3 regions of the Shewanella sp. SG44-6 genome follow, and region 2 is predicted to be linked to each of the others. Evidence: predicted binding sites of a transcription regulator. Region 2 holds the regulator's gene; each other region holds the start of a gene.
The links. Region 2 encodes NrdR, which represses ribonucleotide reductase genes. Its sites were predicted from a motif close to AAACACNANATNTNGTGTTT; they were not measured.

Region 1 (10,432 bases), on a different contig from region 2:
TGCCCACATTTTGCATTGCCATCACTTTACGCGGATTATTGGTCATCAACTTCACTTTGGTCACCCCAATTTGGGTTAACATCGGTAAAATCATGTCGTATTTACGCATGTCGGCTTCAAAACCCAAACGCAAATTGGCTTCTACGGTATTAGCACCCGCATCTTGGAGCTCATAAGCACGAATTTTATTGAGTAAGCCAATCCCACGCCCTTCTTGACGTAAGTACAACAAAAAGCCTTGGCCTTTTTCAGCGATACTTTGCATGGCGGCTTGTAATTGAAAACCACAATCACAACGTAAACTAAATAATGCATCACCGGTTAAACATTCAGAATGAACACGACCTAGCATAGGTTGAGTGGGATCCAGTTGACCAAATGTCAACGCAACGTGTTCTTTACCAGTAGCAATTTCTTCGAAACCGTGCATGGCAAAAACACCCCAAGGTGTGGGTAACTTAGATGTTGCGATATATTTTATCGGCATGAATTAACCTTACGACAACTAACTGTAAAAGAAAATATTAGAACTTAGCAGGAGCAAAACCCGTGACTTCTTTTATGCCCATCTCACGGCCTAACGCCGTTAAAGGATGCACAACCACTAAGCCTTTAACCGATTTATTTAACTTACCCATATCAGCTTGTTCAGCTTTGGTTAAAGTGCGCTTAAAACCGAGCGCTTTTAGTGCTGTACCTTCTTGACTAAACTGACGCGTTTGTTGGCCTTTAATACTCGCGATTCGCTTAGTAACAGTGGCCACTTCTTTCTTAAACTGCAGGACAATCGTGGCGTCGCCACGTGCTTCAGCCGCAGCTAATTTGCGACGAAACTTGTCTAATTTATCATTCAATGTCTGCAGTTCTAGCTTTAAATTCATTTGATTACCTTAAGTGCTTTGGTGTGTTAGTGAATCGTTTACGTTTATACGTTTATCACAACACCGTTTCGGAGGCAGATTATATACCCAAAACCCCCTAAGATGCGAATAGGAAACGCTTCTTATAGACATGAACTGGTAAAGTTTTTCAACCTCGATACACAATTTGGCAAGTACTACCCTGCGAAAAACCAACGCTACTATTCCACTTTGTCCTGACCTTGTGAGCATAATTAATGATTTTTATGGTCTCGACTCACTAATTCCTCGCTGATGTAACAGTTTAAAAGCTCCTCACCGCTGTCTAATTACCACTCATCTTGTTTAATTGTTCAGCAACCACATCCAGCAAAGCCGCTTTCTACAGCATTTCCATCAAGCCACCATTGCAATACTTATGATAATCATTATCATTCTCATAAATATTAATAGAGGTCCATGTTATGTCGCCACTGCGTTTATCACTACTTGCTATAGCTTGCCAAAGTGTATTGTTTCCAGTTTATGTTCATGCCCAAACACCTATTCCATCGCCAGAGATTATTGCACCAGCATCAAGTGATTCGAGCAGTGCATCAGACTCAGAACACTATGAGCGAATGACGGTTTACGGCAGACAAAATCAAGTAGTAATGAACTCAGGATTAGCGACTAAATCTGATATGTCGCTTATGGAAACGCCTGCAGCGGTAGTCATCGTTGATGAGACACTCATCGACTCACAAGGCATCACCAATATGCAGGATTTAGTGCGTAACATAAGTGGTGTAACCCAAGCCGGTAATAATTATGGTATTGGCGATAACATAGTCGTGCGAGGGTTAGGTGCAAACTACACTTACGATGGTATGTATGGCGGCGCAGGTTTAGGTAACACCTTTAATCCCACTCGTTCATTGACTAATGTGAGTTCTGTTGAGGTTCTCAAAGGTCCAGCAACAGGGCTTTATGGTATGGGCAGCGCGGGCGGTGTAATTAACCTTATTGAGAAAAAGCCTGAGTTTGTTAGCAAACAACTGTTTGAAGCCGAAGTAGGTCAATGGGATACCTACTCTCTTATGGCTGATTCTACTGGCGGTATAACTGACGACCTAGCCTACCGTCTAGTGGCGAAAACCGCCCGTAGTACCGGTTATCGAGATCTAGGTACCGATCGCGATGAAATATATGGCTCGCTTAAATATGTGCTTAATGAAAATCAAAACATTATGCTATCAACGGCTTATATTAATGATGCCATCCCTGTCGACTCAATAGGCCATCCTATCCGCATCTATAATGCCGCCTCTGTCGAGGGCAAAACCGCAGGTGAAGTGAACGGGCAGGATTTGGTCAATGATCCAACCAATAATGGCTTACAGCTAACAGATCAACAACGTCAACAATTAGCGGATTCATTAAGTGCAAACGATGGCTTAACACCTTATCAATTTGGCCATAATGGTCTTATTTCACCGATGGCGAAAGACAACAAGGGTGAAGAGTTACGCTTTAAACTCAGCCATAATGTGTACTTAACCGATAATTTGTTTTTAAATCAGCAGTTGCAACACCGTGATTACGAAACCAGCTTTGCACGTCAAACTGGTGCTTATAATTACGTTTATTGGCGACGAAATGGCGTTATTAATGCCGATCCCCGTGCGCCTTTAGTTGAGGATGGCACCTTATATCCTTTTGCCGCCCGTCGTCAGGAATATCGCAAAGTCTCGGCAGAAGAAAAGTCGTGGCAGTATTTTGCTGATTTGCGCTATGACTTCGATATCGGCCATATCAGTAACGAATTACTGGTCAATGCTAACTTTGAAGACCGCGACATCCGCTTTAAACAATATTCGATTTACGATGCCGATTACACCTTGAAAGATGCTAATGGCAATCAATCCTATCAAGGAAGCTTGCCGTACATTTATGACATCCGTAACCCTAATTGGGGCGAGGGAGAGTTTGAAGAGTACGATCCGTTATTAACCAGTAATTATAATAAATCAGTAACGGCATGGGGGTTAGGTATACAACATGTGGGCTATTTAGGCGGCGGATTTACCAGCCGTATTGGGTTTGCTTTTAACGAAATAAAACAAACTTACCAACACTTAGGCGTTGATGCTCGTTACAGCAGTAGCCTTGCGGATCCACAACCAGAAGCAGACACCACAGATAACGGTGTAACCTACAATTTAGGCCTAACCTATATGCCTACTGATGATATCTCTGTATTCATTAATCACTCTAAAGGTCGCACGACTTATAGTGTATTAGGTGATGTAAAAGGTAATGAAGCTGATCGTGATGATTCACAATCAATCAGTAATGATTTGGGTATTCGGATTAAAGCATTTGATGACCAATTACTGGCATCATTAGTATTGTTTAAAACCTCACGAACCAATGTGGCCTACAGCAATCCAGATTACGACAGTAGTGCAGTCACGCCTAACATTGACCCATACTTTTATAATGGTAGCGAAGACACCAAAGGGGTTGAATTAGATCTTAATGCATATTTAAGCGAACAGTGGAAAGTCAACGTTAACGCAGTTTACCAAGATGCCAGAGACAACCAAAACCCCAATAGTAATGATTATGGACAACGCCAAAAAGGCATACCTTATGTTACTGCAGGCGCTTGGGTAACTTATGCCACAGCATTGGGCTTACCTGCGCCACTGTCATTAAGTTTAGGCGCTAAATATGTCGATGAACGCAGCACGCAGTCTAGCTCATTTGGCATACCTGACGGTTATGTGCCCAGTTATAGCGTCATCGACTCGGCTATTAGCTATGATGTTGAGCGTTATAAAATCCAACTGAACATTAATAACCTATTTAATCAAACGTATTTCGATAAGGCCATGTTTTTAGGGGGTCTTCCTGGCGAAGAGCGTAATGCGAAGTTAACCTTAACTTATCGTATTTAAAAGCATATCAATCTGGATTTTGTTTGCTCGAAATCTAGATCTCAATTTAGCGCTAAATCTAACGCTAAATTGAGTAACGAGATGATGAAAGCACTGCCTGTGGCAGTGCTTTTTTTATCGCTATCTAATGAGCATAATTGACTATTTAGGCTACATGTAGGATAAACGAAGCATTAATTCAATAGCTTATCTTAGGATGTTATTTGATGGCTAATACCATTTTTAGTCCATACACCTTGACCAATGGTGCGATCATTGCCAATCGCTTAGTCAAAGCGGCAATGGAAGAGAATCTTGCCAACGTTCAGCAACAACCAGATCAAGCATTGTTCAACTTATACGATGCTTGGGCCAAGGGCGGTGTTGGATTAATGATTACCGGTAATGTGATGATTGACCCTTTAGCCATGACAGGCCCTGGTGGCGTGGTACTCACATCCAGCAGCGCACTTGAGCCGTTTATCCAATGGGCCAAAATAGCCAAGCAAAATAACGCCAGAGTGTGGATGCAAATTAATCATCCTGGCCGTCAGGTATTTAAAGCGATGGGGGGCAAAAATATTGCACCTTCAGCTGTCGCGCTCGATTTAGGTAAACACTCATCGATGTTTTCTCAGCCTAAAGCAATGACAACCACTGACCTTGATGATGTTATTCAACGCTTTGTCACGACCGCAAGCATGGCTCAACAAGCGGGTTTTGATGGTGTACAAGTTCATGCCGCACATGGTTATTTGTTAGCGCAGTTTTTATCACCGTTAACTAATCAGCGCGATGATGAATGGGGTGCAAGCTTAGAGAATCGAGCCAGGTTATTAATTGAAGTGGTCAAGCAAATTAGGCATAAATGTGGTGCAGATTTTGATATTGCGGTAAAGCTTAACTCAGCCGATTTTCAACGCGGTGGTTTTGATGTCGACGATGCCGAAAAAGTGATTAATATGCTCGCACCGCATCAGGTTGAAATGGTCGAGTTATCCGGCGGCAGCTATGAAGCCCCCGCAATGCAAGGTCGCAGCGCCGATGAGCGCACCTTAGCTCGAGAAGCTTACTTTTTACATTTAACCGCACAGTTAGTTCTGCGTAGTCCAATTGCGTTGATGTTAACGGGAGGCATTTATCGCCTGCCTGTTGCGCAACAAGTCGTTGATGCCGGCTTTGCCTTATGCGGCATTGCCAGCGCCCTTGCCTTTTATCCTGACTTAGCCAAAATATGGCGCAGTAAACCTGAGTTCACCCCTGCGATGCCCACGGTGAATTGGCAGAGCAAACCTTTAGCCGGGCTAGCGACAATGGCAATCATTAAACGCCAGCTTCGCCGAATAAGCCAAGGCAAACACCCTCAAATTAATGACTCCCCCATATGGAGTTTATTGGTCGATCAATTTAACACCAGACAACGCACTAAACGTTATCGCTATGGTTTAGGTCTTTCTAATGATCAACATGTAAACGATTAGCCTCTTAAATATTAACGTGCTAATAATGAACCAGCTAACCATTAAAGCGCTGGCATTAAACGACTAGTCTTAAAAAATGCTAGCGCTTAAAACGATAAATCTGCTGATTGCTGCTGCCACGCCATAATAACGCGGGATCGGCTTTATCTTGTTCAAACTTACCGTCGATTAGTACATCGACTAATGCCACCACAGCTTGCTGCTGTGGCGTGAGATCGGCCTGTTGATAACCAGTCCATAACCAAATGTCTTTATCGGGACATTCAGTATTTACCCTAGTCACTAATTGCAATACGGCTTCTAGATTAGCCGGATGCAGTGGGTCACCACCACTTAACGATAGGCCGCGCCGATAAATACGGCTGTCGGTTAAATCAGCAATAATCTGATCTTCTAACGCTTGGCTAAATACATGGCCAGCATCTACACGCCAAGTACTTTGGTTATAACATCCCTTACAGGCATGCTCGCAACCGCTAACAAATAAGCAGCAACGGGTGCCCTCGCCGTTGATCACATCAACACTATGGTAAGCACTGTAATGCATTATAAATGCTTCACTCTGCGTTTAACTTCTTCTTGCTTACCAAAGTTAAACGGCCGCGCATCAGGACTGCCTAAATAACCACATACACGGCGAGTCACCGATACCCTACTAGGCTCATGGTTACCGCATTTAGGGCAGACAAAGCCCTTGCTGGTACAATTGAACTCACCAATGTAGCCGCAATCGTAACACTCATCTATCGGGGTGTTAGTTCCGTAATATGGCACCCTGCTGTAGCTGTAGTCCCAGACATTTTCCAGTGCTTCAATGTTGTTTTGCATGTTAGGAAATTCGCCGTAGCAAATGAACCCACCATTAGCGATGGCTGGGTAAGGTTGTTCAAAATCAATTTTATCAAAAGGATTCACTTTCTTTTCAACATCTAAATGGAAACTATTAGTGTAATAGCCTTTGTCTGTCACCCCAGGTACTACACCGAACTGGGTGGTATCAAGTAGGCAAAAGCGACTACATAAATTTTCACTTGGGGTACTGTACAAACTAAAACCATAACCGGTTTCTTGCTTCCAAGATTCAGTGGCTTGTTTTAGATGATGAATAATGGCGACCGCTTTGTCACGTAGTTGCGTGTTATCAAACACATGCTCAGCATTGCCATATAAAGCATTAACCGTTTCGTGCAGGCCAATAAAGCCTAACGAAATTGACGCACGGCCATTTTTAAAGATGTCGCTAACATCATCATCAGCATTTAAGCGTACACCGCAAGCACCTTCCATGTATAAAATCGGCGCAACACGGGCTTTAACCCCGGTTAAGCGTGCAATCCGCGTGTCTAACGCTTTGCGAGCGACTAACAAACGTTCATCGAGTAATTGATAAAAACGCTGCTCATCTTTACCCGCTTCTAACGCAATACGCGGTAAGTTAAGGCTAACCACACCTAAATTATTGCGACCTTCGTGTACTTGTTGACCATCTTGTTCATAAACCCCCAAAAAGGAGCGACAACCCATGGGGGTTTTAAATGAACCAGTGACTTTAACCACCTGATCATAATTTAAAATATCTGGATACATACGCATAGTTGAGCAGGTTAAGGCCATCTTTTTGATGTCGTAATTGACGTCAGTTGCTTGATGATTGACGCCATCTTTAATGGCAAACACCAATTTAGGAAAGACGGCCGTTTTGCGGTTTTTACCTAAACCAGCCATGCGCACAGTTAACATCGACCGCTGAATTAAGCGAGACTCCCACGACACACCTAAACCAAAGCCAAAGGTCACAAACGGCGTTTGGCCATTGGCGGTATGCAAGGTGTTGACTTCATATTCCAACGACTGAAATGCATCATGACACTCTTTTTCGGTTTGCGTCATTGCATAACCTTCGACATCGGCTACTTGCCATTTGCGAGCCACAGCAAGGTGTTTTTGATAACTAATTTGCACAAACTCAGCCAACACTTCATCAATACGGTTAATGGTTGTACCGCCGTAAATATGGCTCGCCACTTGGGCAATAATTTGCGCAGTCACCGCCGTTGCTGTTGAGATGGATTTAGGCGGTTCAATTTCAGCATTACCCATTTTAAAACCATGAGTTAACATGCCAGCTAAATCAATTAGCATGCAGTTAAACATCGGGAAAAATGGTGCATAGTCGAGATCATGATAGTGAATTTCTCCTTTCTCATGAGCGCTAACCACATCTTTAGGTAACAAGTGAGTTTTAGCGTAATGCTTGGCAACAATCCCTGCGAGTAAGTCTCGTTGAGTTGGAATCACTTTGGCATCTTTATTGGCATTTTCGTTTAAAATGGCATTGTCTGATTGCTCAACCAAACCACGAATAGCGCAGTTTAATTTACTCTGAGTCTCACGATGAGTGTCACGGTCGTGTCGATACTCAATATAGTGACGTGCCACCGACTTAAACGGTCCTGACATTAATAAGTTTTCAACTGCATCTTGTAGCTCGTGAATATCAACTTCGGTTTTGCAAGCCATTTGCTGCTCAACCGTTTGCGCTAACTGCAGCGCATATTGATGGTCAGCTTGACCTGCAGACTCCATTGCAGCCACAACAGCCTCTTTGATCCGACAACCATCAAATGCTGTCCGGCATCCATCCCTTTTCACGACTACAAGCATACAACCATCCTTACAAGCACTATATATAGAGCTTTAATTTACAAAAGACACAATATAGAGTGTATTAGATACATTAACGCTGAGTATTACTTTGATCCAGATCATAATTGTCGGCAGTACTTTTTATTGCAAATAACTTGCTATTCGCAATAGATATTGTAGGTGTGGAAAATGATTTTTATGACGGGAGATCGCATGGTAGAAAAAAATGAAAATAGCATCGCGATGTAAGATTTTGGCAAACAAGTTATCTCATAGGTAACCGTGTAGTTGTGGTTTTTAGCCGTTCAAAATGATGAGCATTTCGATGACCTGACATCAAATACAGCGTTAATGACAGTATCAATCGTATAAGTGACTTATTCATTACGACAAGATGAATACTCAGGACAAAGAGGCGCGACATGAGATTGAATAAGTCAAACTAATACAGATTGCGCCGATAACGCATCCCAGAATAAATAAGCGCCCTCTCCTTGATGCTGAACATCCATGTGATACCAATATCTGTACCACGATTGACAGGCACTACCTGATTAATCACCCATTAAGCACTTAGACGCGAACGGGTATATTGCCGTCAATACACCAGTCCGACATCGCCTAAGTGTTACTTTAAGGTTGCTTCAATTAAATGGTGAATATCTTTGACTGCCTGCTCACCCGCTTCAATAGCCTCTTTGGCGCGATGAAACTCCATGGTGCCAATATCAGCAACATCGGGCACAATACAAATATCAGGTGGCTCGCCCATTAAACGTGAACGTTTATGGCGTTGTTCTAAAATATCCATGGATTGTGACATCACCGCCAACATACCAGGATGAGATTTTGAGCTGCTCATGGCCAGCTTATCGGTTAAGCCACTCATGTACTCTTTGCCTTTCCCCCATAAATCCATAAAGCCGGTTTCAAGCTCACGCTTTTGTTCAATAGGTTCTGACTTACTGGCTTTACGGCTTTTTACTTGTTCTGGGATCAAATGCATTTGGCCTCGGCGATGAGCATTTAAATCTACCGCAATAACCACATCAACACCCATCGAACGGGCTAATGAAACAGGAACCGGATTGACGACTGCACCATCGACAACCCATCGATTACCTTGCTGCACGGGTGGTAAAAATCCAGGCATCGAACATGAAGCACGCACGGCATGGCGCAAGTCACCTTCTTTAAACCAAATCTCTTGCCCAGAATATAAATCTGTCGCCACCGCAGCAAACGGGCGCTGCAATTGTTCAATATTAAGGTCACCAATACGGTTAGCTAAAACATCAAACACTTTCTCACCACTAATAAGTCCGCCTTTACGCCAGCCTAAATCCATTAGGCCAAGTACATCCCAGCTTGAAAAGCCACTGACCCAAGTTTCAAGCTCAGCCAAATGATCATTGGCATAAGCTGCGCCGACTAACGCCCCCACCGAACAACCAGCCACTTTGTCTGGGTAAATGTCTAACTTGGCTAACCCATTCAATACCCCAATATGTGCCCAACCTTTAGCGGCTCCACTGCCTAGCGCTAATCCCACGGTGAGCTTTGTCATCTTTGTTCCTTCCATACTCTGTATTCATCTTTACCATAAAGCTCGGCTTAGTCGACCAATGACCTCGTCGAACTCAGGCAATAATATAATGCTAAAAAATAGCATAACTAAAGCGACTCTTGTTGGCTATAGCAAGGTGAAACAGCTATAATCGTCGGCTTACATTTTTTAGGGGATCTACCTTTGCAATTTACCGATTTTTCGTTGGACAAGCGCCTGCTTGACAGTTTAAAGCACCTTGGCATTTCTACGCCTACCGATGTTCAAGCGCAAGCACTTCCCATTGCCTTATCAGGTAAAGATTTAATGGCATCGTCTAAAACCGGCTCAGGTAAAACCTTAGCGTTTTTGTTGCCTGCTATGCAGCGAGTGATATCCACCAGAGCATTGTCGAAAAAAGATCCGCGGGTATTGATTTTGTTACCTACGCGAGAACTCGCCCAACAAGTTTATGGCCAATTACGTTTATTAGTTGCTAATACCCAATATAAAGCCATTAGCGTACTTGGTGGTGAGAACTTTAACGACCAAGCTAAAGCCTTGGCCAGAGATCCGCATTTTATCGTTGCCACACCAGGGCGTATTGCCGATCACTTACAACAACGCCATTTATATTTAAACGGCTTAGAATTGTTGGTGCTAGACGAAGCAGACCGCATGCTCGATTTAGGTTTTGCGCCACAGCTAAAGGCCATCAACGATGCTGCCGATCATAAACGTCGCCAAACCTTAATGTTTTCGGCCACTTTGGATCATGACAGCATAGGTGATATTGCAGCAACATTACTGAAAACCCCAAGCCATGTCTCCATTGGTGAGTCTTACAGTGAACACAAAGATATTGAACAACGGATTATTTTGGTTGACCATTTAGACCATAAACAAGCCTTGTTGCAGCATATATTAAGCCAAGAACAGCATAAGCAAGTGATTGTATTTACCGCGACGCGTTCAGAT
Region 2 (10,432 bases):
CCATAGCAGCAAGATCAGAAAGATTAACCGCTAACGATTTGTACCCTAAAGCATGGGCGGGGATGTCGGCTAAAAAATGAACCCCCTCAACGAGAGTATCACAAGAAATCGCAATGGATTTATTGTCTGCAGGATTCACTAACGCACAGTCATCGCCGATGCTTAATTCAACATCGCGCCTTTTTTGGCCTTTATTGCGGAAGTAATGTTCAATGAGTTGGAATTCTTTCACATTCAGTCTGGTACGGAAAACCGTCCACCTTAATTTTGAAACCATTAACAACAAATGAAAACGGTATCCGAAGATACCGTTCTGGTGTTACTTATGCTTCACTAACTTATCAAGCAAGCCGTTAACAAATTTGTGACTATCTTCAGCACCAAACGCTTTCGCTAACTCGATACCTTCGTTAATCGCCACTTTAAACGGCACATCTTTACGGAAGGTCAACTCGTAAGTTGCCAGACGCACAATGGCTTTTTCTACTGGTGACACTTCTTCAAAATTACGATCAAGATGCGGCTTTAATAGCTCATCAATTTGCGATGTTTTTGATGCTACACCAGTTAACAACTCACGAAAATAAGCGACATCAACACCGTCAGTGTTCTGTTCAGTTAAAAACTCATGTTCTACGTCAGCAACTTTGTTTTTACTTAACTGCCATGAATAAATGGCTTGAACGGCTAAACGGCGGGCCTTACGGCGCTCTGAAGGTTTCATACTTTTCCTACTATTACAGCTGTTGTTCTAGTTGTTGCAGTACATTAACCATTTCAAGCAAACTAAGGGCTGCTTCGCCACCTTTATTGCCTGCTTTAGTACCTGAGCGCTCAATAGCTTGCTCAATGGTATCTGTGGTTAATACACCAAATGAAACAGGAAGATCATACTCTAATGCAACTTGTGCAAGACCTTTATTACATTCACCAGCAACAAATTCAAAATGAGGTGTTCCGCCACGAATGACAGCACCTAATGCAATGATACCGTCAAACTTGCCACTTGCTGCAACACGCTTTGCGGCAAGGGGTAATTCAACTGCACCAGGGACGCGAACAACAGTAATGTTGTCGTCACTAACCTGGCCAAAACGCTTTAATGTGTCTATTGCACCATCAAGCAGACTTTCAACTAAAAAGCTATTGAATCGCGAGATCACGATCGCCACTTTGGCATTTTTCGCTTCGATATTACCTTGAACTACGTTCATTCTATCTTACCTAAATTAGCTAAAGCACCCGGCTCGGGGCAAAAAGAGGCGTTATAATATCACAGCCAAAAGCCCTGAGCGCTATGCAATTAATGAAATTGTTAAATTTACCACGAGCTAAAATTATTCAGCTATATAATCAGTCACTTCTAAACCGAAACCCGACAGTGAATGGTAACGTTTTGGTGAGCTTAATAAGCGCATAGTCGTAACACCTAAACTCGACAGAATTTGCGAGCCTACGCCAACACGACGAGATGTTCCTTGCCACATTGCTGGCGCTGGAGATTGACCATTGTCTTCAGCTTCGAACGCTTTGACTTTGGCCAATAAGTTACTTGTATGTTCATCATTACCCAGCAACACTAAAACACCACCTTCTAAAGCAATCCTTGCCATGGCTTTTTCTAATGGCCAACTGCGCTTTTGATCACGTTCAGAATGCAATAAATCATTGAAGGTGTTTTGTAAATGAACACGCACCAAACAATTTGATTTTACTTCATCTTTAATCAAGGCGTAATGTAATTGATTATCAATAGTGTCTCTAAAGGTCACCATAGTAAACTCACCAAAACGAGTAGGTAATTTACACTGAGCTTCGCGAACAACTGTGGTTTCGTTGGTATTACGGTACTCAATCAAGTCGGCAATAGTGCCTATTTTAATGCCATGTTTTTCACTGAATATTTCTAAATCCGGACAGCGAGCCATAGTGCCATCTTCGTTTAATATTTCAACTATCACGCCTGACGGTTCGCATCCTGCTAAGCGCGCTAAATCGCAACCGGCTTCGGTATGGCCAGCACGAGTTAATACCCCGCCTTCTTGCGCCATCAATGGAAAAATATGTCCAGGCTGAACCAAATCAGAGGCTTTAGCATCTTTAGCAACGGCAGCTTGAACTGTTACAGCACGATCATGGGCTGAAATACCTGTGGTCACCCCAGTTGCTGCTTCAATTGAAACCGTAAAATTAGTTGAAAACTGGGCGTTATTGTTGGTCACCATTAAAGGTAAGTTAAGCTGCTGACAACGCTCTTTGGTCATGGTTTGGCAAATTAATCCGCGGCCATAAGTGGCCATGAAGTTGATTGCAGCTGGCGTCACTTTATCAGCGGCCATAATCAAATCGCCTTCATTCTCTCTGTCTTCATCATCCATCAAGATAACCATCTTGCCTTGACGAATATCTTCAATGATTTCTTCTATGCTATGTAGCGCCATTGTCAGACCTTTATTGATTAAGTATTCGATTTAAACCTTAGGCATTAAATCTGTTTATACCGTGTGTTTTTATACTTCGGGTACTGGGTACGAATGATATTTTACGGCAACAACTAACGCAAAAAACCTGATTTAGCGAGTAATTCCATGGTCACGCCCGATGAAGGCTGTGCATGGTGAGCTTCTGGTTGCATTAATCGTTCTAAATAACGGGCAATTAAATCCACTTCAATGTTAACGCTATCACCGACTTTCAAATGCACCAGCGTAGTTTCGCCCGCAGTATGAGGCACTATGGTTAATCTGAAGCGATGACCATCAACTTCATTGACGGTTAAACTAACACCGTCAATGGTAATCGAACCTTTGTGAGCGATGTAACGACTTAATTGCGCTGGTGTTGATAGCCAAAACTCAAGCGCTTTACCTCGATAAGCACATTGCTCTACTTTTGCGATGCCATCCACGTGGCCGCTGACCATGTGCCCACCCAACCTTGTGGTTGGCGTAACCGCTTTTTCAAGATTAACCTTTTGGCCGACTTGATAATGACTAAAACCGGTTAACGCGACAGTTTCAGCTGATATATCAGCAACATAACCATCACCTAAACGTTCAACAACCGTTAAACACACACCATTAGTCGCAATGCTGTCACCTAGCTTTACATCGGTTAAATCTAGCTTACCGCTAGCAACCGTTAAGCGAATATCGTCACCTTTTCGATCAATTTTACGTAATGTGCCAAGGGCTTCGATTATCCCAGTAAACATAATGACTCACTTTTTGCTTATAAACTTTGCTCTTGCTCGGGTTTTCGCCTAAGCACTCGCACATTAATACGATTGATTATATCTAAGGATATATCGCTTATCTTGTCCAATGCTACGCTCATCGATTAATTGCAACGACGGTGTTTGATCCATCGCACTGTAATCGGGTAGCTGCAACATATTACGTCCATGGCTGCCTAAAAGTTTAGCAGCCTGATAAAGCACTACTTCATCAGCGAGACCTTGAGCAACAAATGCGCCGGCTAACGTTGCCCCAGCTTCAACTAATACGCTATTGCTATGCTGACCTAAATACGTTAGCAAAGCTAACAAAGGGATTCTACCTGACGAGTCACACTCTAATTGCAGAAAATCAACGTGCTGTGGAAAGTCAATTTTGACCTTGTCAGAATATGCACAGCCTGAAACCAGTAAAATAGGACTTTTAATCGAAAATAACTGCTGGGCTGACGTTAATCTAGCTTGGCTATCAAGCACCACCCTTAAAGGCTGGAATATGTCTTCTTGCGTATGATAAGTGGTTAATTCACCGAGCGCTTCATAACGGACATTTAAGCTAGGGTCATCAACAAGAATAGTTTCAACCCCAGTGATTAATGCGCAATGCCTAGCTCGGTACTTTTGCACATCTGCCCTGGCAGCGTCACCGGTAATCCACTTTGACACTCCATTCGACAGGGCTGTTTTACCGTCTAAACTGGCGGCTATTTTCACTGTCACCCAAGGCAAGCCAGTTTTCATCCGCTTCATGAAGCCCAAATTTAGCGCATAAGCTTGCTCTGTCAGTAATCCGATATCAACTTGAATACCTGCATCACGTAACATGCTGATACCGCGGCCAGCAACCTGTGGATTGGCATCGGTAACAGCAATAACAACTCGAGCGACCTTGGCATTAATTAAGCCTAAAGCACAAGGTGGTGTGCGGCCGTAATGGCTACACGGCTCAAGAGTGACATACGCGGTAGCATCTTGTGCCGAAAAGCCATTATCGCGAACCATTTTAAGCGCATTGACTTCGGCGTGGCCTTGGCCTGCACGCTGGTGATAACCTTCACCGATAATCTGACCATTGGCGACAATGACGCAACCGACACAAGGATTTGGCCGAGTGGTATAACGACCTTTCTCGGCGAGTGCTATCGCACGGCTCATCATTTGAATGTCGAAGGTAGAAAAGTTAGCCATATTAGGTAATCTCTTATTGCTCAGATGCCGTCATAAAAAGATGATATTTTTCGCCATTACTTTTGTAATTTGGCAATGGCCTCACCAAATTGTGATACATCTTCAAATGCTCGATAAACTGATGCAAAGCGGATATAAGCCACTTTATCAAGGTTCATCAACTGTTCCATCATAAGATTACCAATCATTTCAGAATTAACTTCGCGTTCGCCCGTTGCGCGCAGCGTTGATTTGATTTTAGTCAATGCTTGTTCAATTTCATCGATTGATACAGGACGTTTTTCAACGGCACGCAGCATGCCGCCACGGAGCTTTTCTTCATCAAAGGGTTGCCGAGTACCGTCACGTTTAATCACTCTGGGCATCACTAATTCTGCACCCTCAAAGGTAGTGAAACGCTCATGGCATTCGGTACATTCCCGGCGGCGACGAACTTGGTGACCATCAGCCACTAATCGAGAATCTATAACTTTGGTATCGGTCGCGCTACAAAAAGGGCAATGCATTGAGCCTCCTGCAGAAAAAAACAAAATGGCCGCTAACAATTAGCGGCCATTAAAGTTTATCCTATTTGTTGAGCAAGGTTAACCTAAACCTTTTCAACAGACATCAAGAGACGATTAACCGTATACAGGGAATCGAGCACATAATGCCAACACTTGACCTTTCACTCGTTCAGCCACTTCGGCATTAGATGCATCGTCAAGAATGTCACAAATCCAGCCGGTTAACTCTTTCGCTTCTGCTTCTTTAAAGCCACGACGAGTAATTGCTGGTGTTCCAATACGAACACCAGAGGTGACGAACGGTGAACGTGGATCATCAGGTACTGAGTTTTTGTTCACGGTAATGTTGGCATTGCCCAATGCAGCATCTGCTTCTTTACCCGTTAAATCACGGCCAATTAAATCAACCAACATTAAATGGTTTTCTGTACCGCCAGAAACAATTTTGTAACCACGATCTAAAAACACACTTACCATAGCTTTGGCATTTTTAACAACTTGCTGTTGATATACTTTAAACTCTGGCTCTAATGCTTCTTTAAATGCAACCGCTTTACCGGCGATAACATGCATTAAAGGGCCACCTTGGCCACCAGGGAATACCGCTGAGTTCAACTTTTTATATAAGTCTTCATCATTAGCAGCAGAAATAATAATACCGCCACGTGGACCAGCCAATGTTTTATGGGTTGTTGAGGTCACAACGTGTGCATGAGGCACGGGCGTTGGATAAACATCTGCAGCCACTAAGCCAGCAACGTGAGCCATATCAACAAGCAAATAAGCACCAACTTTATCAGCAATTTCACGCATTTTAGCCCAATCGACTATGCCTGAAAATGCCGAAAAACCGCCGATCATCATCTTAGGCTTGTGCTCAATAGCTAAGCGTTCCATTTCGTCATAGTCAATTTTACCTGATTCGTCGATGCCGTAAGGAATGATGTTGTAAAGCTTGCCGGAAAAGTTAACTGGTGAACCGTGAGTTAAGTGACCGCCGTGGGCTAAGTTCATACCTAATACAGTGTCACCTGGCTTTAATAGCGCCATAAATACCGCACTGTTAGCTTGTGAACCAGAATGAGGCTGCACGTTGGCATATGTGGCACCAAATAATTCTTTTGCGCGTTCAATCGCTAATGTTTCAACCACATCAACGTATTCGCACCCACCATAGTAACGCTTACCTGGATAACCTTCAGCATACTTGTTAGTTAACTGAGAACCTTGCGCTTCCATCACACGTGGACTGGTATAGTTTTCAGATGCAATCAATTCAATGTGTTCTTCTTGACGACAAGTTTCATCTTCAATGGCTTTAAATAATTCTGGATCATAATCCGCAATATTCATCGCTTTCTTCAACATGGTAGCTCCAACATCATTATCTATATAGTAGGGTTGCGGCGTATTCTACTCTGCAACGATAATGATTTACAGTATAAACAACATGAAATTCACTGTGTTCTGAATACAAAACGATTCATGTTTATGCCAATAGACTGGCAAATTTTAGATCTTATGTGGCCGAAAAAACACTCAGGAGTAAATCACACAATTGCCTGTTGAGTTCAGCCTATAATACAGTAGAATTATCATCATCTTTATTGACAATTAGACAGTATTATTATGGCTCAGTTTGTATACAGCATGCTTCGTGTGGGTAAAATTGTCCCGCCTAAAAAGCAGATTTTAAAAGATATTTCATTAAGCTTCTTTCCTGGCGCCAAAATTGGTGTGCTCGGCTTAAACGGTTCAGGTAAATCGACATTACTGCGTATTATGGCCGGCATAGACACTGAAATCGAAGGTGAAGCGCGCCCAATGCCTGGACTGAAAATTGGTTATTTACCCCAGGAACCTCGCTTAAATGAGCAACAAACGGTTCGCGAAGCCGTTGAAGAAGCCTTAAGTGAAGCTAAAAATGCCCTAACCCGTTTAGATGAGGTTTATGCGGCTTATGCTGAGCCCGATGCTGATTTTGATGCCCTCGCTAAAGAGCAAGGTCAACTAGAAGCTATTATCCAATCTCAAGATGCCCACAATATTGATCATATTCTGGAACGTGCAGCAAATGCGTTACGCCTCCCCGATTGGGATGAAAAAATAGCTGTACTTTCTGGTGGTGAACGCCGACGTGTCGCAATTTGTCGCTTGTTACTTGAAAAGCCTGAAATGCTATTACTTGACGAACCGACCAACCACTTAGATGCTGAGTCAGTGGCTTGGCTAGAGCATTTTTTACAAGAATATACTGGCACAGTCGTGGCGATTACCCATGACCGCTATTTCTTAGATAATGCTGCAGGCTGGATTTTAGAGCTCGATCGCGGTGAAGGTATTCCATGGCAGGGCAACTACTCATCTTGGCTTGAGCAAAAAGACGCCCGTTTACAGCAAGAGTCTTCTACCGAAAGCGCTCGTCAAAAAACCATAGCTAAAGAACTAGAATGGGTAAGACAAGGTGCCAAAGGTCGTCAGTCTAAGGGCAAAGCCCGTATGGCTCGTTTTGAAGAACTCAACACTAACGATTATCAAAAACGTAACGAAACTAATGAGTTGTTCATTCCGCCAGGGCCACGCCTTGGTGATAAAGTGATCGAAGTAACTAATTTAACCAAGTCATATGGTGACCGCGTACTGATTGACGACCTAACCTTCACTGTCCCCAAAGGGGCAATTGTCGGTATTATTGGTGCTAACGGTGCCGGTAAATCAACCTTGTTCAAAATGATCTCAGGTGATGAACAACCGGACAGTGGCGATATATCTGTCGGTGAGTCGGTTCAAATCGCCTCAGTAGATCAGTTCCGCGATTCAATGAATGATAAAAATACTGTCTGGCAAGAGATATCTGGCGGTCACGATATTATGCGTATCAACAACACCGAGATATCGAGCCGTGCTTATGTTGGCCGCTTTAACTTCCGTGGTGGCGACCAGCAAAAAATCATCGGCACCTTATCGGGTGGTGAGCGCAACCGAGTACATTTAGCCAAATTATTGCAAGCTGGTGGCAACGTATTGCTACTCGATGAACCCACCAACGATTTAGACATCGAAACATTGCGAGCTCTCGAAGAAGCCTTATTAGAGTTTCCTGGGTGTGCAATGGTTATTTCTCATGACCGTTGGTTCCTCGACCGCATTGCAACTCATATTCTGGATTATCGAGACGAAGGCAAAGTGAACTTCTATGAAGGTAACTATACTGAGTATTCAACTTGGTTAAAGAATACCTTAGGAACCGATGTCGTTGAACCTCATCGATTAAAATACAAGCGTTTAAACAAGTAACCTAAACACTTGCACACAAATGGTTAACAATTGTTAAGCTTGAGTGATAGTGTTGAAATAGAAGTATCGAATAAAGCAGAGCCCTAAGCTCTGCTTTATTATATTAGCTCGTATGTGAAAGGTTATTATTGAGAATGCTCTGTAGAAATATCAACATGTGTCAAAAAACTGTCAATTTATTGTAAGTAATGCACTAAATCTGTTTGTAAAGCCAAAATAACTTCAGTATCATAAAATATTAATGGATTATTTTACTCTTTGCTGATTACACTCAGCGCATTACAGAGTGTCGATGGTTCTAGCTTGAAGAGAAATTTAATGGAGATATCAGTGAGATACGGTTCAATCAGCCTTGCTTTATTGTGCTTATACGCTAGCAACTCATTTGCGGCACTCGAAGTCATTACCTCGTCAGAAAAGCAGACCCTCAATAAGATTGAAGATCAATATGATATTGATACTCTGCTGATCACAGTTAACGACAAGTTCTCACAGCTTAATAAAAAAGCCTACGACATAGAAAATATAAAAAAAACGATTGTTGCAGAACAAAATCGATACAACGAATTAATTACAGAATTACCTAAGGTCATTCGAGCCAAAACAGCGCTTGCAGATACCTATAAAAAAATTGAAGACTCTGTCAATCTAGTCGATGAACTGACCCTTAAAGCAGAGCAAGACAGTAAACTTCTGGAAACTGAAAAAGTCGAAATACTGTCTGAATATGAAGTAATAAATAATAAACGCACAACTAAAAGTCAGCAATTATTTAAACTTAAAACCGATATCACGAATCGTTTAATCGCAGACTTGTCAAAATCAACGAGTACTTTGCCAGTCAATATCAATGGCTCTACTGAATGTTCAAAATACCAAACTATCGCAGATTGTTTGAAAGAGTCTAAAAGCAGCATTTTATCTAATACTCGCAATGAATCACCATTTTTAAACGATAAAAGTGTTTTATTGTCATATGAAGTGCTTGATGCCAACATGAATATGAAAGGCGATCTTCACTATAAAGTCGCGATGAAATTTAAACCTTCATATAACAACAAAATCGACACTATACTGAATGAAAAACTAGGTTTAGTATCGGCGATGGTGACGTTAATCAGTAATGTTCCAGCTGATTGGTATGTAAATGGCACCAAGGTGGGTACAGGTAAAAAACTGTTTCACGAGATCCCTTTAGGTAAACATGGCATTTTAGCTTCATACCAAAATCAAGATAAATCAAGTGTCGAAAACATTGAAGGTAATGGAGTATTTAACTACAAATTCAATGAGGTTGCTTCTACTCAAAAAGTCAGTAACAAACCTAAAATGGACACGGCTGAGGTGAAAAACGTTATCCTTAAGCAGGCGCCTAAACAAGTCCAGCCTTCAGTACAACAACCCAAAGCTAAGTACACTCTATTCTCTGACCAAACCAGTATTAAGCTAAGTGACGATGATGCCAAAAAGAACTCATCAGATAACAGCTACGAATATTTTATGGGTGTTGCCCCAGCAAATAAAAAACAAAACATAGAGTTTACAAATGAACCCGTTAATAAGTAATGGTTATATTGCAGGCTTAATGAAGATCTTGCTCTAGCGATGAAACCAACACTTAAATAAAAGCCATATCAACTGATATGGCTTTTTTGTGACGATTAATTGTTGCCCCCCTTGCTTCATATGCGCCTTGTTACAAAGAAAATCGAAAGATTTACATTACTTTACGCTCAATTAAGCAAAAATAATTACAATACCCAAACATCAATCACCGGCTAGCCATTAGCCAATGTCGTCGCGCAACGACACCTTCCATTATTGTTTATAGAGATGTGTACTCAGATGATCAAAAAACTTAGCCAATATCTTTTTTCAACTACCATATTGATTATGGGATATGTTGGATTTGTTCACACAGTTGACGCCGCGCCCAAGGCTATGCACGCAGAAAAAGTTGTGCCTGTTATCACAGCCATCGTTGAACAACATGAGCTTTCACAATCAATTACCTTAATAGGAAAGCTTGTCGCGACTCACTCAGTAATGATAGCCCCGCAAGTTGCAGGCAAAATAGATAATATAGAAGTCACATCCAATCAATACGTCAAGCAAGGGCAAGCATTACTGACGCTTGATAACCGTAAAGCTAAAGCCAGCGTGACCGAAGCCCAAGCTTATTATCAAGATGAAGTTCGCAAGCTTA
Region 3 (10,432 bases), on a different contig from region 2:
TTACCATCATCGGGATACAGCTCCCAATTCATGAACCTTATTAACATTTCGACTTGGTAACTATTTAATTCCTCGAAAAAAGATATAGTCTGGCGCTGAATTTAACCTAACATCAACTCGGGAAATGTAAGGCACAATAACAAGAGTCAGCCTATTTCATATTGAACTTGTCATTTGGTTTACTAACACGACACAGTCTTTTATTACTGGCTTAGACAATAGCGGATCTATTGCAAGTCAATGCAGCACAGTTAGCGAAACAAAGGACTGTTCGATATCCGTTTATGACCCCGAGTTAAGATTAATCTACCTTAAAGGTAAGTCAGTTATGCAAAATGAAGCCGTAAGTGTACAAGATATCCCCGAGTCGACCGTTGTTTCAAGTACGGGCTGGTCGCGCCAAGATACGACCTGGATGTTAAGCCTGTTTGGCACAGCCGTCGGGGCAGGTATTTTATTTTTACCAATCAATGCCGGAATGGGCGGATTTTGGCCACTCGTGTTTATGGCAGTAATAATAGGCCCGATGACCTATTTTGCTCATCGTGGTTTATCGCGTTTCCTGTGTTCTTCAGCCATTCCTGGTAGTGACATCACCCAAGTAGTAGAAGAACATTTTGGTATTGGCGCAGGTAAAGCCATAACCTGGCTATATTTTTTGGCCATTTTCCCAATAGTGTTAATCTACGGTGTGGGGATAACCAATACTGTTGATAGTTTTATTATTAATCAATTAGGCATGTTTACCGACGTACCAAGAGCCATGCTGGATGGAACGCCTATGCTGACTGAAGCAGGCGTGCAAGTTGTTGATAAAATAAGTGGTATTCCGCGCTGGTTACTTTCAGGATCACTAATCTTATGCATGATGTCTGTGATGGTCGCGGGTGAAAAATTTATGCTCTCGGTGACACGACTTTTAGTCTATCCATTAGTTGCGATCCTCGCCTTCATGTCATTGTATCTCATACCAGACTGGAAGTTTGATGCACTGATGGATGTGCCTTCACCCACTAATTTCTTGGGCACTGTTTGGTTAACCATACCAGTATTGGTGTTTGCCTTTAACCATTCACCTGCTATCTCTCAGTTTTCGGTGTCACTAAAAAAACAACACGGTGTCAATGCCTCGAAAAAGGCGGACGCTATCCTGCGCAATACAGCCATTATGCTAGTGGGATTTGTAATGTTATTCGTGTTCTCTTGCGTGCTGTCGTTAACACCGGCGCAGTTGTTAGAAGCAAAGGCTGATAACCTGCCAATCTTGTCTTATCTTGCCAACGTGCACGAAAGTGGCTTTATCAGCTATTTTGCTCCTGTGATTGCTTTCATCGCTATTATTTCATCTTTCTTCGGTCACTATATGGGTGCCACTGAGGGTTTGAAAGGCATTATCACTAAGCAACTGCCTAATAGCAGCAAGCCAGCCAATAGCAAAACATTAGATAAATGTATTTTAGGATTTATGTTTTTCACTATTTGGGGCGTAGCGATTATCAATCCAAGTATTTTGGGTATGATTGAAGCACTTGGCGGCCCGGTGATTGCAGCAATTCTGTATCTCATGCCAATGTATGCGATACACAAGGTCCCAGCACTTAAAGCCTACCGTGGCCGAGTAAGCAACATATTCGTCGTTATTACTGGTTTATTGTCTATGACGGCCATTCTATTTGGCTTACTGAGTTAAATAAGATAATTCGAGCGGGATCAGCCCCGCTCGAATTATTCATTGAGACAGAGTGATATCAACAAACTCAGGGCGAACGGCGCGATAGAAAGTCAGCAAGAATTGATTGTAAATACGCTATTCAATGCCAAATTCTCCACGGCCGGCTCAACGCATGCTAACGCGGCAGTGAATATAAAGAGGTGATTGCCGGAAATAATAATCCCAAAAACGAGTGTTATCCTTTAGCATATATTGCTATAACTTTATCAAAAAACAAAAACGAGAAGTCGCTCAACCCCTTACTAGCATGATCTGGCTACGATTAAAGTCATATCACCTCCTACCTCGAGTTAATACAGTTAATGTCTTTTTACCCATCCCCATAAAATGTCTGCATTTGATGCCCAGTTTGAAGCACAAAAAATAGCCTTCGCACTAATAAGCTTTTAAGTCGCCCGTTACTTAAGTCAATTTGGCTTACTGGCAAAAGTTGATGACGCCGGAAACGAAGGTATTGAGCTAATTCAATTTACTCAAGATTTTAAATTGTCTGAATATGCCATTCATGTATTGCTCGATATGGGATTAAGTATGGGTATTTTTGGGTGTAAGGATGAGCGTTATCGACTCGATAAAACCAGCTATTTTTACTTTATGATGATATGGCATTCAAGAACCTACACTTCGTCGATGATGTTTGCTATCAAGGCTTGTTTGATCAGGAATGAAGCGTTGAAATACACATATATCGATGACATAAAAAAAGCGAATGCTGTTTAGCATTCGCTTTTTTCTTTATTAAGCCGAACTTACGGTAAATAAGCGGTTCGAATTAACTGTGCTTTACAGCAAAGTTATTCATAAAATCAACTAACGCTTGCACACCCGCTAACGGCATGGCGTTATAAATACTGGCACGCATACCACCAACAATACGGTGCCCTTTTAACGCGACTAAACCGGCCTGCTCTGCTTGGGCTAGAAACTCACTGTCTAAAGCATCGTTCACTAATTGAAAAGTAACGTTCATACGTGAACGATTTTGTGGCGCAACACCATTTTTATAAAATGGATTATTGTCGATACACTCATACAGTAACTTCGCTTTTTGCTGGTTTATCTCTGCCATGGCACTCACGCCGCCATTAGCCTGCAACCAAGCAAATACTTCAGAAGCTAAATACCAGGCAAACGTTGGAGGGGTGTTAAACATTGAACCGTATTCAACCGCGACACGATAATCCATTATTGAAGACTGCGGCAAACTTGGTAATTTGAGCATATCGTCACGCACAATAACAATCGACAAACCCGATGGGCCGATGTTCTTTTGCGCGCCGGCATAAATAAGTCCGTATTTACTGACATCAATTTCATGCGACATGATAGTGGATGACAAGTCAGCAACTACCGGCCACGGACTAGTAAACTCTTCAAAAATTTCAATACCGTCAACGGTTTCGTTTGAGCAATAATGTACATAACGATAGTCTTTATCGATTGCATGTAAGTCAGGTAATGTCACTTGATTAAGGCCATTGACCTGCTCAACAATATTGATGCTGTCGATACTGTGCTCACCGGCTAGCTTCTGCGCTTCTGTTACCGCAGAAGATGACCATTGACCGCTGACCAAATACAGCGCCCGACCATTATCACCCAAGAAATTATTGACTACGTTAGAAAATTGCGCCCGGCCGCCACCATGCATAAACAACACATGATAGTTTTTAGGTATGTTCATTAACTTACGCAGTGTGACTTCTGCTTGTTCGGTCAGGGCAATAAACTCTTTACTGCGATGACTGATTTCCATCACGGAGACGCCAAGGCCATTCCAATCGATTAATTCCTGTTGTGCTTTTTGCATTACAGCTTGAGGTAACATAGCAGGACCCGCACAGAAATTATAAATCGCGCTCACAGACAACTCCTTGAATCAGTTTTTAATACACACATAAGACTATTAATACTAAGGACTTTAGCATCAATTGAATAGACTTTTATCAGCCTATTTTGATGAATTATTTTCCGTAAAATAAAACGAGCGCCATAAGGCGCTCGTTATTGATGTTACAAAGTAAACGTTCAGGTTAGTCCTGTTCGTCGCTCTCTACATCACTTTGTCCGTCACTCTCTACGTCAGACTCAGTAGACTCAGCCGCCTCAAGGTCAATAGCTTCACCTTCGATAATGTCCGCAGGTGGAATAACATTGCCTTCTGCGTCTAACAACTCTTCGGTTTGAATCTCTTCAATACGCTGCAAACCAACGACTTTCTCGTCTTCTGCGGTACGAATGATCGTCACACCTTGAGTATTACGACCAATAATAGATACACCTTCAGCAGGAGTACGCACTAAGGTGCCTTTATTACTGATCAGCATAATTTCGTCAAAAGTACCTACTTGAACGGCACCAACAACTTCACCATTACGCTCACTGACTTTAATCGATACCACACCTTTAGTGCCACGGCTCTTCGCTGGGTATTCACTCAGCTCAGTACGCTTACCATAACCATTTTCGGTTACGGTTAAGATAGCGCCGTCACCTTTAGGCACAATTAACGACACCACTTTTTGGCCAGCATCAAGCTTAATACCACGAACACCCGTTGCAGTACGACCCATAGGACGCAATGCAATCACTTCTTCGCCAGTTTCAGCATCAATCTTCACTTCACCGGTTTCAGAATCACGCGCTTTCTCATTAAAGCGAACCACTTTACCTTCGTTAGAGAACAACATAATGTCGTCACTACCTTCAGTAATATCAACGCCAATTAATTGGTCGCCGTCTTTTAGGTTCACAGCAATAATGCCATTTGCACGAGGGTTACTGTACGCCGTTAATGCGGTTTTCTTAACGGTACCGTGTGCTGTAGCCATAATGATAAACTTATCATCAGCATACTCACGTACCGGTAGAATGGCAGTAATGTGCTCACCGTCAGAAAGTGGTAATAAGTTAACAATTGGACGACCACGGGCAGTACGACTGGCCAAAGGTAATTGATACACTTTTAACCAATACATTTTACCAAAGTCAGAGAAACACAAGATGGTGTCATGGGTGTTCGCCACCAATAACTTCTCAACAAAGTCTTCATCTTTTACTTTAGTTGCCGCTTTGCCTTTACCGCCACGACGCTGCGCTTGGTAGTCGGACAATACTTGGTATTTTGCATAACCTAAGTGAGACAAGGTTACTACAACGTCTTCTTCATTGATTAAGTCTTCAAGACTCATATCAATTTCGTTAGCGTTGATAATCGTACGACGCTCATCACCGTATTGCTCAAGAATTTCTTCTAGTTCTTCTTTAATCACTTCCATCAAGCGCGATGGATTACGAAGAATGAATAACAGGCCTGCGATAAGTACTAATAGCTCTTCATACTCAGCTAAAATTTTATCGTGCTCAAGACCGGTTAAACGGTGTAAACGTAACTCGAGAATAGCTTGTGCTTGTTGCTCAGTTAAATAGTACTGACCATCGCGAATACCATACTCTGGCTCTAACCATTCTGGACGAGCTGCATCGTCACCCGCTTTTTCAAGCATGCCTTGTACATGGCCTAACTCCCAACCTTGTGCGACTAATTTAGCTTTAGCTTCAGCCGGTGTAGGCGAAGCTTTAATCAGTGCAATGATCGGATCGATGTTAGCCAGTGCAATAGCAAGTGCTTCAAGGATGTGGGCGCGTTCGCGGGCTTTGCGTAATTCAAATACTGTACGACGGGTAACTACTTCACGACGGTGAAGAATAAAACACTCAAGCATTTCTTTAAGGTTAAACAATTTAGGCTGACCATTGGTCAATGCCACCATGTTAATACCAAAAGAACACTGCATTTGTGTTTGAGCATATAAGTTGTTTAATACAACCTCACCCACTTCACCGCGTTTGATTTCAATAACAATACGCATACCGTCTTTATCAGACTCGTCGCGTAGGCCACTGATACCTTCTAATTTTTTATCTTTAACAAGTTCAGCGATTTTTTCAATCAAACGCGCCTTGTTAACTTGATATGGAATTTCATGAACAATAATACGTTCACGACCATTCTCTTCCGTTTCGATTTCCGCTTTAGAACGCATAATCGCGCGACCACGGCCGGTGTTGTACGCATCAATAATACCTTTGCGGCCATTAATCGACGCTGCCGTTGGAAAATCTGGACCTGGAATGTATTCCATTAACTGTTCAATCGATAAGCTTGGGTCTTCGATTAACGCCAAACAGCCTTTGACCACTTCAGTTAAATTGTGTGGTGGAATATTGGTGGCCATACCAACCGCAATACCCGATGAACCGTTAATTAATAGGTTCGGTACGCGTGTTGGTAACACCGCAGGGATCATCTCAGTGCCATCGTAGTTAGGCACAAAATCCACAGTTTCTTTTTCAAGGTCGGCTAATAATGAATGCGCCAACTTTTGCATGCGGATTTCGGTATAACGCATCGCAGCTGCAGAGTCACCGTCGACAGAACCAAAGTTTCCTTGTCCATCAACTAAGGTGTAACGTAGCGAGAATGGTTGCGCCATACGCACAATAGTATCGTATACAGCTGTGTCACCATGTGGGTGATACTTACCAATTACGTCACCAACGACACGAGCGGATTTTTTATATGGTTTGTTCCAATCGTTTTTTAATTCGCTCATTGCGAACAAAACCCGACGGTGAACAGGTTTTAACCCATCACGAACGTCAGGCAATGCACGACCTACAATTACGCTCATGGCATAATCAAGGTAAGAATTCTTAAGTTCGTCTTCGATGTTAATTGGCGAAATAGATGATGCCAGATCAGTCATAAACTGCGCGTTCCTCTAAAGTGAGCTGACAATAAAACTTCCATATTATTATCTAGCTTAAAAACGTGATTTGGCATTCTAACACAGATAATTAATGTCGCCAGAACAAAGACCTGTCAAATGCTCTATGACTCTTAAAAATGATAAAAAAGCTAATATATTCAGCGAATTTATATTATTGGCACATGAATATAGGCTGATAAATAAGTCATAATCAAAGCCAATTTGCTGATGCTTTAAGCAGTTAAGAGCACAATTTTACAATTAAGCTGGCTTAAGTGGATGTTTTATGAGCAAGTGTGAACAAGCCAAGCCATTGTTGACTACTATTCACAAAGGTTATCGTTATAATAGCCATCATACTTTATTAGACACTTAGGTTAAGTTATGTCACACGCTGAACAATCGACACCCAATGTTGATCCGCAAGAGATCGCAAAATTTGAAGCCATGGCACAAACATGGTGGGATCTCAATGGCGAGTTCAAGCCATTGCACTTACTTAATCCACTGCGTTTAAACTACATTGATCAAACCGCTGGCGGTATTTTCGATAAGAAAGTGCTTGATGTCGGCTGTGGCGGTGGCATTTTGTCAGAGAGTATGGCTCGCCTGGGTGCACACGTTGATGGTATTGACATGGGAACTGAACCACTTGAAGTGGCAAAACTGCATGCATTAGATTCTGGGGTAGCGGTTAACTATCTTAAAACTACCGCCGAAGCACACCGCGATACGCACCGCGAGCAATACGATGTAGTAACCTGTATGGAAATGCTTGAGCACGTACCGGATCCACAATCGGTAATTCAAGCATGTTGTGACATGGTTAAACCCAACGGTTTTGTGTTTATCTCGACGATTAACCGCAACATGATGTCATACCTTAAAACCATAATCGGCGCTGAATATCTATTAAAAATGCTTCCAATTGGCACTCACGATCACAGTAAATTTATTCGCCCGTCTGAACTGATGGCATTAGTCGATAACACCGATTTATTGTGCAGAGATGCATTAGGTATTACCTACAATCCTCTATCAGGTGTATTTAAGTACACTAAGAGTGTCGATGTTAACTATATGATAGCCACACAAAAAATAGATTAGCCAGCCTATGTTTTTCACTTATGTTGCAACAGTGAAAAACATAGATGAAGCCCAATAGCGTTATGTTATACCGATAACGCTATTAAAGGCTGCGTGGATTTACTGCCATTTCTCTGTGAGGAGCTAACTCTTGCATATGCACGACATTAAAGGGGTACTGTTCGATTTAGACGGTACCTTAGCCGACACCGCACCTGATTTAGTCCAAGCATTAAATTTGAGTTTAGACGAAGCCGGTTTTAAGGTTCAAACGCTTGAAACCATGCGCCATGCGGCTTCACATGGCAGTTTATATTTGGTCAAGACCGCCATACCACAGGCAGATGAACACGTTCAACTTGATATTCAACAAGCACTACTGCGCCATTATGCACGCATTAATGGCGATCATAGCCGTTTGTTCGACGATTTACCCGAACTCTTAACCCTATTAGATTCCCAAGCCATTCCCTACGGTGTCGTCACCAATAAGCCAGCTCGATTTGCTCGGCCATTAATACAAAAGCTGGGCTTAACCGATAAACTGAAAACCATGATCAGCGGCGATAGTACCTGTCACGCTAAACCTCATACTGCGCCGATGTTATTAGCCGCTCAACAAATAGCCATCGCACCTCAAAGTATTTTATACCTAGGCGATGCTGAGCGTGATTTAGTCGCCGCTCGCAACGCAAGTATGATAGGTGGCATTGCCTTATGGGGCTATTTATCAGCCAGCGACACACCGAATACATGGCCAGCAACATGCCAATTTGAACATGGTGCAGCATTAAAACACTTTTTTACTCCGTCGTCTTTTTGAGATCGATTCATCGAAAATACACCTCTGAATGCATCATTGGCTAAAGATTATGCTGACAATCACTTACCGATCAAAAGCCCTAAAAGATCAATCTAAAATTGAGGGTAAATTTTCGATCGCTGTTTATTTTAGCGATCAAAACTTTCTTATTTGATGGTTGAAAAAATATCATTTATAAAAAACACGTTATAAATTTGGGCTCTAGGGTTAGCTGTCACTAACCCTGCAGTTTATCCTCAAGTTATCCACAAGAAGTTAATATAATTGTGGCTTGCAAAAAAACTCAAACCTCACTATCTTGTATCTTAGATTTTAAATAACACCATATCTTGTGTGTGGCCGACAATCAAAACACTACTCCACAGCATAACAAGGAGATAGATGTTAACTGAACGTATTGGTGGTTTACTGCCATGTTGTGAGTACCTTCAAGTTGATTGTTTTAACATGGAATTGTTTTGTAACGGGTTCAGATCGAACCCAGCAGCACTGCATCCAACAACAGATCACATGATTAGATATAGAACCAAGGCCTCTCTTCAATGAATAGCAATATGACAGTCACTAAACGCAGTGGCGAACGTGAATCGATCGATTTAGATAAAATTCATCGCGTGATCACTTGGGCAGCCAAGGGATTAAAAAACGTCTCAGTATCTGAAGTAGAACTTCGATCTCATCTGCAGTTTTTTGATGGCATTCCAACTGAAGCCATTCATGAAACGATCATTAAGGCCGCGGCTGACTTGATCTCTCCTGAGTCACCTGATTACCAATTTGTGGCAGCCCGCTTAGCGGTATTCCACTTACGTAAAAAAGCGTTTGGCCAATTTGAACCGCCTAAGCTATTCGATCATGTCACCAAGTTAGTTGAAATTGGTAAATATGACATGCACATCATGGCGGATTACAGCCGTGAAGAGTTAGATATCCTTGATGGCTATATTGATCACTGGCGTGACATGAATTTCTCTTACGCCGCAGTCAAGCAGCTAGAGGGTAAATACCTGGTTCAAAACCGTGTGACTCACGAAGTATATGAAAGCGCACAGTTTTTATACATTTTAGTCGCAGCGTGTTTGTTTGCTCGTTATCCGAAAGAAATCCGTTTGAAGTACATTAAAGACTTCTATGACGCGACATCTTTATTTAAGATTTCACTTCCAACGCCAATCATGGCGGGTGTTCGTACACCGACACGTCAATTCAGCTCATGTGTACTCATCGAGTGTGATGACAGCCTAGACTCAATCAATGCTACGGCATCGTCTATTGTTAAATACGTGAGCCAACGTGCAGGTATTGGTATTAATGCAGGCCGTATTCGTGCTTTAGGTAGCCCTATTCGTGGCGGTGAAGCATTCCACACCGGTTGTTTACCGTTTTATAAGTATTTCCAAACAGCGGTTAAGTCTTGTTCCCAAGGCGGAGTCCGTGGTGGTGCAGCAACACTGTTCTACCCGTTATGGCATCTAGAAGTTGAATCACTTCTAGTACTGAAAAATAACCGTGGTGTTGAAGACAACCGTGTGCGTCATCTTGATTACGGCGTGCAGCTAAACAAATTAATGTACCAACGTTTAATCAAAGGCGACTACATTAGCTTATTTAGTCCATCTGACGTGCCTGGCCTTTACGATGCTTTCTTTGAAGACCAAGTCGAATTTGAACGTTTATACCTGCAGTATGAGCAAGACAGCAGCATACGTAAAAAGCAGATCAAAGCAGTTGAATTGTTTTCACTGATGATGCAAGAACGTGCCTCTACTGGCCGTATCTATATTCAAAACGTCGACCATTGTAATACGCACAGTCCATTTGACTCTAAAGTGGCACCGATTAAGCAATCTAACTTATGTTTAGAAATTGCCTTGCCGACTAAACCGTTAACTAACATTGACGATCCAGACGGTGAAATCGCCTTATGTACTTTATCAGCGCTTAACTTAGGTGCGATTAAGGATTTATCTGAACTTGAGCCTTTAGCAGATTTAGCAGTGCGTGCATTAGATAACTTAC

Region 1: nrdD (anaerobic ribonucleoside-triphosphate reductase) is a predicted target of NrdR. The motif match lies at 7,941-7,960, and genes of this name have one in related genera.
Region 3: nrdA (class 1a ribonucleoside-diphosphate reductase subunit alpha) is a predicted target of NrdR. The motif match lies at 8,731-8,750, and genes of this name have one in related genera.

Annotation. Positions count from the first base shown of each region.
Region 1 covers NZ_JACJER010000055.1:7,383-17,814, forward strand. Annotated here, with positions in the region: gene ribA (GTP cyclohydrolase II) at 1-487, opposite strand, end outside; gene H5185_RS11485 (YibL family ribosome-associated protein) at 525-881, opposite strand; gene H5185_RS11490 (TonB-dependent siderophore receptor) at 1,325-3,802, shown strand; gene H5185_RS11495 (NADH:flavin oxidoreductase/NADH oxidase family protein) at 4,009-5,262, shown strand; gene nrdG (anaerobic ribonucleoside-triphosphate reductase-activating protein) at 5,342-5,809, opposite strand; gene nrdD (anaerobic ribonucleoside-triphosphate reductase) at 5,809-7,926, opposite strand; gene rssA (patatin-like phospholipase RssA) at 8,537-9,475, opposite strand; gene H5185_RS11515 (DEAD/DEAH box helicase) at 9,659-10,432, shown strand, end outside.
Region 2 covers NZ_JACJER010000015.1:34,653-45,084, forward strand. Annotated here, with positions in the region: gene thiL (thiamine-phosphate kinase) at 1-232, opposite strand, end outside; gene nusB (transcription antitermination factor NusB) at 320-724, opposite strand; gene ribE (6,7-dimethyl-8-ribityllumazine synthase) at 738-1,214, opposite strand; gene ribBA (bifunctional 3,4-dihydroxy-2-butanone-4-phosphate synthase/GTP cyclohydrolase II) at 1,338-2,441, opposite strand; gene H5185_RS04680 (riboflavin synthase) at 2,555-3,214, opposite strand; gene ribD (bifunctional diaminohydroxyphosphoribosylaminopyrimidine deaminase/5-amino-6-(5-phosphoribosylamino)uracil reductase RibD) at 3,278-4,423, opposite strand; gene nrdR (transcriptional regulator NrdR) at 4,480-4,929, opposite strand; gene glyA (serine hydroxymethyltransferase) at 5,044-6,297, opposite strand; gene ettA (energy-dependent translational throttle protein EttA) at 6,559-8,226, shown strand; gene H5185_RS04705 (hypothetical protein) at 8,557-9,792, shown strand; gene H5185_RS04710 (efflux RND transporter periplasmic adaptor subunit) at 10,072-10,432, shown strand, end outside.
Region 3 covers NZ_JACJER010000026.1:2,360-12,791, reverse strand. Annotated here, with positions in the region: gene H5185_RS06830 (aromatic amino acid transport family protein) at 329-1,690, shown strand; gene H5185_RS06825 (hypothetical protein) at 2,153-2,452, shown strand; gene serC (3-phosphoserine/phosphohydroxythreonine transaminase) at 2,505-3,596, opposite strand; gene gyrA (DNA gyrase subunit A) at 3,766-6,501, opposite strand; gene ubiG (bifunctional 2-polyprenyl-6-hydroxyphenol methylase/3-demethylubiquinol 3-O-methyltransferase UbiG) at 6,889-7,611, shown strand; gene H5185_RS06805 (HAD family hydrolase) at 7,742-8,413, shown strand; gene nrdA (class 1a ribonucleoside-diphosphate reductase subunit alpha) at 8,956-10,432, shown strand, end outside.